2 regions of the Sporosarcina sp. OR05 genome follow, and region 2 is predicted to be linked to the other one. Evidence: riboswitches for the same ligand, from Rfam matches in the RefSeq annotation. Region 2 holds a riboswitch; the other holds the start of a gene.
What was found. A riboswitch is a leader RNA that binds a small molecule or an ion and turns the genes downstream of it on or off. The one in region 2 is predicted to bind lysine.
Positions count from the first base shown of each region.

Region 1: linked by a shared signal. The riboswitch ahead of NRI27_RS17455 (Na+/H+ antiporter NhaC family protein) and the one ahead of dapA (4-hydroxy-tetrahydrodipicolinate synthase) in region 2 are both predicted to bind lysine.

Region 1 is NZ_JANKJL010000020.1:6,821-11,212, reverse strand. It holds gene NRI27_RS17465 (bifunctional metallophosphatase/5'-nucleotidase) at 1-1,042, shown strand, start outside; gene yunB (sporulation protein YunB) at 1,100-1,927, shown strand; lysine riboswitch at 1,983-2,162, shown strand; gene NRI27_RS17455 (Na+/H+ antiporter NhaC family protein) at 2,308-3,888, shown strand.
Region 2 is NZ_JANKJL010000014.1:1,922-6,313, forward strand. It holds gene NRI27_RS15465 (DUF421 domain-containing protein) at 1-392, shown strand, start outside; gene NRI27_RS15470 (DUF7878 domain-containing protein) at 504-926, shown strand; gene dapA (4-hydroxy-tetrahydrodipicolinate synthase) at 980-1,864, opposite strand; lysine riboswitch at 1,983-2,161, opposite strand; gene NRI27_RS15480 (VCBS repeat-containing protein) at 2,343-3,065, shown strand; gene NRI27_RS15485 (MFS transporter) at 3,471-4,392, shown strand, end outside.

The sequences.
Region 1 (4,392 bases), on a different contig from region 2:
GATGAAGCTGTATAAAATTTATAGCACCGTCGAGGGGACTCGCGTTGGCGTTATCGGAGCGACAGCGATGTATACGGATTTTTATTCAAAACTAGGCTGGCACATTCATGAACCACATGCCGCTCTGAAAGCAGTCGTCGAAAAAATTCGTCACGAAGTGGATATCCTCATTTGCTTATCTCATTTAGGTGTGAATGAAGATCGATTACTTGCCGAAATGTGCCCTGAAATTGACGTCATCCTCGGAGCGCATACGCATCATTTATTCCCTGATGGCGAACTTGTCCATCATTCGCTATTAGCAGCGACCGGGAAATTTGGACAATACGTCGGGCGTGTGACGCTAGAAGTGGATACAAAAAGCAACCGATTGCTGAATAAGCAAGCGACTGTTATCCCAGTAGGAGATTTGGCTTCTGGAAAAGATGATGTGCGCGAAGTGAACGGGTTACTAAATGCTGGTCAAATCGCATTGGATGAAAAAGTATTCTTCATTGAAACACCTTTGAAACAGCAGTTGTTTGCGAATAGTTCGTTAGCTACTTTTTTTGGTCAAGCGCTCCTTGCCTATACACATGCGGATTGTGCGATGTTTAATGCGGGCATATTTTTAAGAAGCCTTGAACAAGGGTGGGTAACAAAGCGTCATCTACACGAGTTACTCCCCCATCCGATCAACGTTTGCGTAGTAACATTGCGCGGTGAAGAGTTGCTGCGTGTTTACCACACTGCACAAAACGAGCAATGGCCGCAGTTGGAAATTAAAGGACTCGGTTTCCGCGGAACACTTATGGGCAACATGATCTTTGAACAATTAGCCATGAACGGGGATGGACACTTGCTGGTCGGCAGTGAAATCGTTCAAACAGACCATATATACCGATTGGCCACACTCGATATGTTCACATTTGGTTACTTCTTTCCGATGCTGAAAGATGTTGAAAAAGAGTATGTAATGCCTGAATTAATTCGCGATATTATGGCTTGGTATGGCAAACGTGAAATGATGGAATCACTTGGATTGCTTGAAGAAAATGAATAATAGTCTTTTAGAATGAACCACTCTTATCCTGCATAAGATTATGTAGGAGGAGTGGTTTTGAGATTTCATGGGCAATCACCCCGAAAATTTCATAGGCGGTCAAGGCGTCTTCAACGACAATATCCCCGCCACTATAACCGTGAACCAAGGCGCAAGCGTCGTTGGTTTCCGATTCTTTTTCCTGCATTACTCCTAACAATCGGCATGTTTTTGTACATCGTCAATTCAAAACTAACCCCCATCTACATTCAGTATGCAGAAGTCCAAACCGAGAAAATTGCCGCTTATGTCATCACACAAGCGATTAAGTCCCGCTCGACAGATATGTATGATGTGAATGAAATTATTGAAAATGTACCGACAGACTCACCTGGAATGGTGACAAATACATTTAACACTGAAATCATTAGCAAGACGATGGCAGAGATACAAACTCTTGTTGAAGCGCATTTAGAGCTTGCTGAAAGAGGCGACTTGGAAATGTTGCCGCTAAGTGAGGATATCGAATACGATCCTGAAGAAATGGAATCATATGGAGGCGTCGTATTTTTCGTACCGATGGGGCAGGCGACAAATATCCCCCTTATTGGTAACTTGGGACCTAAAATCCCGATTCGTTTTCACGTCATTGGCGATGTTCAAACGACGATAAAACATGAAATTGAAGAATTTGGAATTAATAATGCCATGGTGACTGTGAATGTCGTCGTAACGGTAAATGTTCAAATTATCGTCCCTTTAGCGACAACGAAAAGCACGGTGCAACAACAGATTCCAGTTGCTATCGGTTTAATTCAGAGCCCAATCCCTCAAATCTATAGCAAAGGGGATGTCAGTGCTCCGCAAGTCGAAGTACCCTATCCGGGAGTAAATGGAAAAGAGTAAGAGCTACTTGTAATCTGACGTGTAACCTGTTATTGTTGTAGAACAAGAGGAACACCGATTAGGTAGAGGCTGCATGACTTAAGAGTAATAGGCGCAAGATTGGCATCTAAGACCGTCTATGAAAGGAAGTTTTGCCGAAATATGAATGAGGATTGCCGATCCGTTCATATTGGGGTCATTTCGAACAGGGATGACACTGTCATGTATATTTACTACATGATGAGCTACAGATCGTACGTTAGATAAAGTCACCGAAGATTATCCAACAAACGACATGTAGAAAAGCCGATGCCTAGCACACAAACGTGTAAGGGCATCGGCTTTTTATTTCCCCCTACTTGTTCTTCAATGATAAATAAGAAATTGAGGAGGAAAATAGTATGATAGGTACATGGGTTTCAATCTTACCACCACTGATTGCGATTGTGATGGTATTAGTAACAAAAAGGGTTTTATTATCGCTAGGATCGGGCATTTTAACTGCCGCATTATTGGTAGCATCCTTCGGTCCAGTAGACACATTGAAAAACATTTGGTCCGCTCTAACAGTATCTTTTTGGGACGGTGGAGCACTTAATACGTACAATATTTTCATCATGGTCTTCATCTTATTCCTAGGCATTATTACAGCGTTTGTCAGCTTGTCAGGTGGCAGTAGAGCGTTTGCTGAATGGGCAGTCCGACGAATTAAAACAAGAAGAGGCGCAAAACTGTTGACCATTATTCTTGGTATCCTCATTTTTGTGGACGACTATTTCAACGCATTAGCTGTTGGCCAAATTGCTCGTCCGATCACAGACAAGCACAAAATATCAAGAGCGAAATTAGCATACTTCATCGATTCAACGTCAGCACCGATTTGTGTCGTGTCACCAATATCTAGCTGGGGAGCATTTCTGATCGGCCAATTAGCGCTGATATTGGGCACTACGGCTGCTGTAAATTATTCACCACTTTCAGCATTTCTTATGATGGCACCGATGAATTTCTATGTTATCGCTACATTAGCGATGGTCTTCTTCTTTGCTTGGACGAATATTGACTTCTTTGAAATGAAGAAACACGAAGACCGTGCACAGAAAACGGGCGAATTATTCGACCCGGAAAAAGAAATTCCGGGGCAATTAAAAGAAGATTTTCCTGAGCATGGATACGGTCATGTAAGAGATTTAATCGCTCCAATTGTGACATTAATTGTCGCGACGCTCGGTATGATGGTATGGACTGGTTACCGTGCAAGTGACTCTCTAAGCATTTGGGCAATTTTCGAGAACACCGATGTACCTTTATCATTAGTAACAGGTGGAACAATTGGAACAATATTAGCCGCAATTCTTTACATTGCACAAATGGGACGAAATGAGACGGCGTCTTATACATTGGTCGGCAAAGCATTTACGACAGGAATTAAAGCAATGATGCCAGCAATTCTAATCTTGGTATTAGCATGGGGCTTGACACACTTAATCGGCATTTTAGAAACAGGTCCATTCTTATCGAGTGTTGTTGAGCAATCGAACATTCCGGTAAACTTCTTGCCAGTTATCATGTTCGTCCTAGCAGGTCTCATGGCGTTTTCTACAGGAACATCATGGGGATCATTTGGGATTCTATTACCAATCGCCGGGACAATTATGACAAACGCAGCACCAGAGTTATTGCTTCCAGCATTATCTGCTGTTCTTGCAGGCGCTGTATTTGGTGATCACTGTTCACCTATTTCCGATACGACGATTCTTTCTTCGACGGGAGCTGGATCCAATCATATTGATCATGTTGCAACGCAGCTACCATACGCACTTATGGCAGCAACCGTCGCAACAATCGGCTATCTCATCTTAGGCGTGACGGGCTCCGTATGGATTGGCCTCGTCGTCGTCATCATACTCATTATCGCTTTGTTCGCATTCTGGACATCGCGCAATAAAAGAGTAGTAGAACAACCAACAGTCGTTGAATAAACACATAACAATAGTAGCGAAAATGGAACTGACTTTGTTCAGTTCCATTTTTGTTGAATTTTAAAGGAACTTCTATCTATATCTGGTTTCATGTTCCGGGGGAAAGTGTGACTACTGAGACATCCAATCCATTTCAAAGCCTCACCGAATGGAAATTTGTCTCTCTGGCGTAATGAGCAATGTTTAAAGACACGTTAGCAGGAAATTTTAAAGCTCCAGTGTCATAATACGAACTATATTGACTCGCTATTAGAAAGTCACACAGGTCTCTCGTCATTAAACACGGTTTAAAGACACGCCAGCCGTAGAATCCCCGGATCCGGCGTCGATAAACGGATATATCGACACGTTAGCAGAAGAATCCCCAGCTCCGGCGTCGATAAACGGATATATCGACACGCCAGCAAGAGAATCCCCAGCTCCGACGTCGATAAACGGAAATATTGACACGCTAGTAAGAAAATCCCCGCTACAAATCAGTAAGACACAGACTATAAAAATGTC
Region 2 (4,392 bases):
AAATACAGTTTCCAATTGATACAATCTTACAAATGCTAAGGGAGCAGCAAGTGTACAATGTGAAGGACGTGGAGCTAGCCATCATAGAGGCAAATGGGAGTTTGTCTGTGAAGTTAGTAGCAGAGAAAGAATCTGTACGAGTCGAACACGTTCATCCAAACACATACACAAGCAAGGGAATTGACGTGCCAGTTATCATTGAAGGGAAGATTTACACGGAAGTTTTGTTAGCAAGAAACTTAAACGAAGCATGGCTCTATAAAGAATTAGAGCGAAAAGAAATTTTTGATGTGAAAGAAGTGTTTTACGCAGCTGTTAACAACTTGAACGAACTACATGTCAGTATGATAAAAACAGAGGAACCAAAAAACCTTCCATCTATTCTGCATTAATAGGGGAAGGTTTTTTGCGTATAACTTTCCTCGATTTTGAACGAAACGTACCATTCGGTGATGGTATGCTAAAATACAAGCATATATATTGCTTGTAGAGGAGTTGGAGATTTGACTAGCTTGCAAATACACTTTCAGGTTGATTCGACAGTTGAGATTGAGCAGAAATTGATTCGCCAAAGGAATGGGAAGTTGTTAGTGGATATTCAAGGAAAGTTGGAAATTCTGGTGAACGGCAAGTGTTTCTTTTTAGAACCAGCACTTGCATTGCTTGAATTTGGAGTGGCATTGTCAAAGTGGGACAGGATGAACGATTTTTACTATTACACGATGGAACATGACGAAAGAGAAGGTCCGATTATAGCATTCATTCATGATGATAGAGGGTGGCGATTGGACTCGATATGGAGAGAATTTGATTGTGAAGAGCGACTGCCGGACTACACAATTACAGAGGCTGTCGATTACTTCTTAGCGAATGTAGATGGTGCATTCATGCGCTATTACGGCATAAATACACGCGATTTTATCTAAACAAAAGCCTGTGCGGGGAGTGTTACACATTTCCTGCACAGGCTTTTTACATGTTAGGAAGCTACAACTTCATGAATTGTTAAGACTTGTTGCAAAGTACGTAGCTGTTCATTTGTCAATGGAACCATTGGTAAACGCACGCCGCCTACAGGAACCCCGTTTATGTTCAATGCGGCTTTTACAGCAGTTGGATTTGGAGCTGAGAATAAGGCTTTCATGATTGGTAATAATTTGCGGTGTTCTCTTGCGGCAACATCGGTGTTGCCACATTTAAAGTTTTTAATCATCGTTTGCATTTCATTGCCAACAATATGAGAAGCAACAGAAACGACACCTGCTCCACCAATCGATAAGATTGGAATGGTCAATCCATCGTCTCCACTATACAGAGCAAAGTTCTTTGGAGTGCGTTCAATAATTTCAACCATTGCATCTAGATTGCCACTTGCTTCTTTAATGGCAACGATATTCGGTATTTTAGCAAGACGAACGATCGTATCAACAGACATGTTGACGACGCTGCGGCCAGGGATATTGTAAAGCATTACGGGTAAAGATGTCGCTGCAGCAATTGCTTTAAAGTGTTGATAAAGTCCTTCTTGGCAAGGGTTATTGTAGTAAGGCGTGACGAGCATGACAGCATCTACACCTACATCCTCTGCAAGCAAAGTCAGTTCAATTGACTCTTTTGTGTTGAACGAACCTGTTCCGGCAATCACCGGTACTCTGCCATTTACAACGTCCACTGTAAACTTGAATAACAGCACTTTTTCTTTCTCTGATAATGTCGGGGATTCTCCTGTCGTTCCTGAAACGACTAATGCCTCTGTCCCATTTGCTAGCAGATGGTTAATTAAGTTCCTTGTCGCTGGGAAATCAATCTCTCCGTGTTCATTAAAAGGTGTCACCATAGCAGTTACAATTTGTCCGAAATTCATCTTTCTCCACATCCTATCATTTTTTTAATAAAAAAGAGGGAGAAGGGCAGTTGTAAATGAACGCAAAAAGCAACAACGAGGGCTCGTTGTTGCAGTGAAATAATAAATTATTTCTTTTGCATAAGATAGCCCTCCATATAGTTTCCTATATGACAATTCTGTGTTTGTTCAACCCAGAACCAGCTTCGAGACTTATGAGCATCTCTCCACTTCGGCAAATTCCCCTTTCCACAATTTTCGTCGGATCTCATATTCCTCGAATTGTGTACTGATGGTCTTTGCGCCTCTATCCTTACTTCAAAACTTTCGAAATAAGTAAATTTTTAATTACTCCTACCATACCTCTTCTTAAAACAGATTGCAAGTGAAATATGTGAAAATTATTTTATTACGCGCGAATAAATGATGTTAAACGGTAACAATTCCAACATTCGTCCATAACATAGTTACTAAAAGTATGCATGAAAAGGGGAGTAAGATGAATTATCAAGTTAATTCACCAAAGCATCATCCAATGGTAGTGGCGTTCGCTCATGGGGATGTGAATGGGGATCATGTAATGGACCAAGTGTATTTGACGGGTACGAAAACGCCGGACAGTCCCTTTACACAAAATATTGTATTGCACATTCGAGACGGAAGAACAGGAATAATAGGCTCTATCCCATTGCCGGAAAATACAGGTTACAATCCGACACTTTTCCTAGGTGATTTTACGGGAAATGGTGTGGATGAAATTCTAATCAGCATCGCAACCGGTGGGAGTGGCGGAATTATGAATGCTTACATTGTCACTTATATTGGAAATCAAGCTAGGTTTATCTTTGACTCAAGTGTGTATAACAACCGGTACACATACAGCGTAAATTATTTGGATCAGTATAAAGTGGAACTCATTAGTGAAGTAAATAACGAGAAATATGTAATCGATCTTTCTCTCAGGGACAAATCATATTTGAACGAAATTTATGATGCAAACGGCAAATTAAAGCAACCAATTACTGGATTTCTAAATCCCTTAAGTGGCATATATCCTGTAGACTTCGATTTGAATGGTGTAGACGATCTCCTGATTTATCAAAAGATTGCCGGACGGTATAATGCAGATTCTTTAGGGTATTTCTTAAATACTTTAGTTTGGAAAAACAATCGTTTTGTTTTACAAAATCAGTATGTCGCTATATATGGCACGGAAATGTAATCGTTCGCTTTAATCCAATTAACAGGGAAAAAGTAGTTAGGTGAAAATAGATTTACCTGACTTTCGAAATTACTAGAACTTTTATGCTACTCCAACTTTGGTTTTCCGTAAAATTCTTGTAGAAAAGCATGAATTGCTTTGTTACAATAAGAAAAAAATAATTGCTCTTTAATTCGGTCCAGAGAGGCTGATAAGGCTGCTGATATAGTTGAGTTCGCGTAACTCGGTTTTTTCATGCCCTTTTGTCCTCTGTGAGACGATAGGGTTTTTATTTTTGCGTTTTTTGTAAGTCCTCTTTTAATACAAGTCCTGTGAGGCTTAAAAGGAGAATGGAATCACATAAATTAGATCCATTCCTTTGGAAGTGAAAGAGTGTAAGCCATAAGAAAACTGGAGGAATGGTACATGGATTATCGTAAAAAGACCGTTGTCGCGTCTGTCGCAGGTTTAACATTGGAAGGAATGGACATTATGTTCATCTCTTTTGCCATGACAATGATTATTTCAGAGTTTAACATTGACCTGGCTACAGGGGGGATGATTTCATCCATTACAAATATCGGGATGTTAATCGGCGGAATTGTTTTTGGAATTTTAGCAGATAAATACGGACGTGTAAAAGTATTTACGTATACAGTGATATTATTTGCAATCGGTACGGCGTTAACAGGTTTGGCAACAAGTATTGAGCAAGTTTATTTGTTCAGATTCATAGCAGGTATCGGTGCAGGTGGGGAATATGGAATCGGTATGGCGCTTGTCGCTGAAGCGTGGCCGAAAAACAAACAAGGACGAGCTTCTTCTTATGTAAGTGTAGGCGCACAATACGGTGTCATTTTAGCCGCGTTGCTAAGTGCGATCATTCTTCCGACGCTAGGTTGGAGAGCACTATTTTTCGTCGGCATTTTACCAGTCATTTTTGCCTTCATTGTACGTAAGAATTTAGATGAATCACCTGAGTGGCTAGCAGCACAGAAAGTTAAAAAAGCAAACAAAGTTGTAGAAAAAGGAAAACTGGTCCAATTATTTGAAACACCTCGTGTGACATTCACGACGATTGCGTTAATGATTATGGCGACTGTTCAAATTGCAGGATACAACGGGTTGATGATTTGGCTGCCGTCTATGTTGCAACAATCACAAGGATTATCTGTTTCTAGCTCTGCGCTTTGGACAATTAGTACGGCAGCTGGGATGATCATTGGAATGCTGACATTTGGTCGATTCTTAGACCGCTTTGGTACGAAACGTGCTTTTGGTGCCTTTCTGATCGCTTCGGCATGTGCAGTGTTTTTATACGCCTATGCAACGGGAAGCGCTGGGGTAT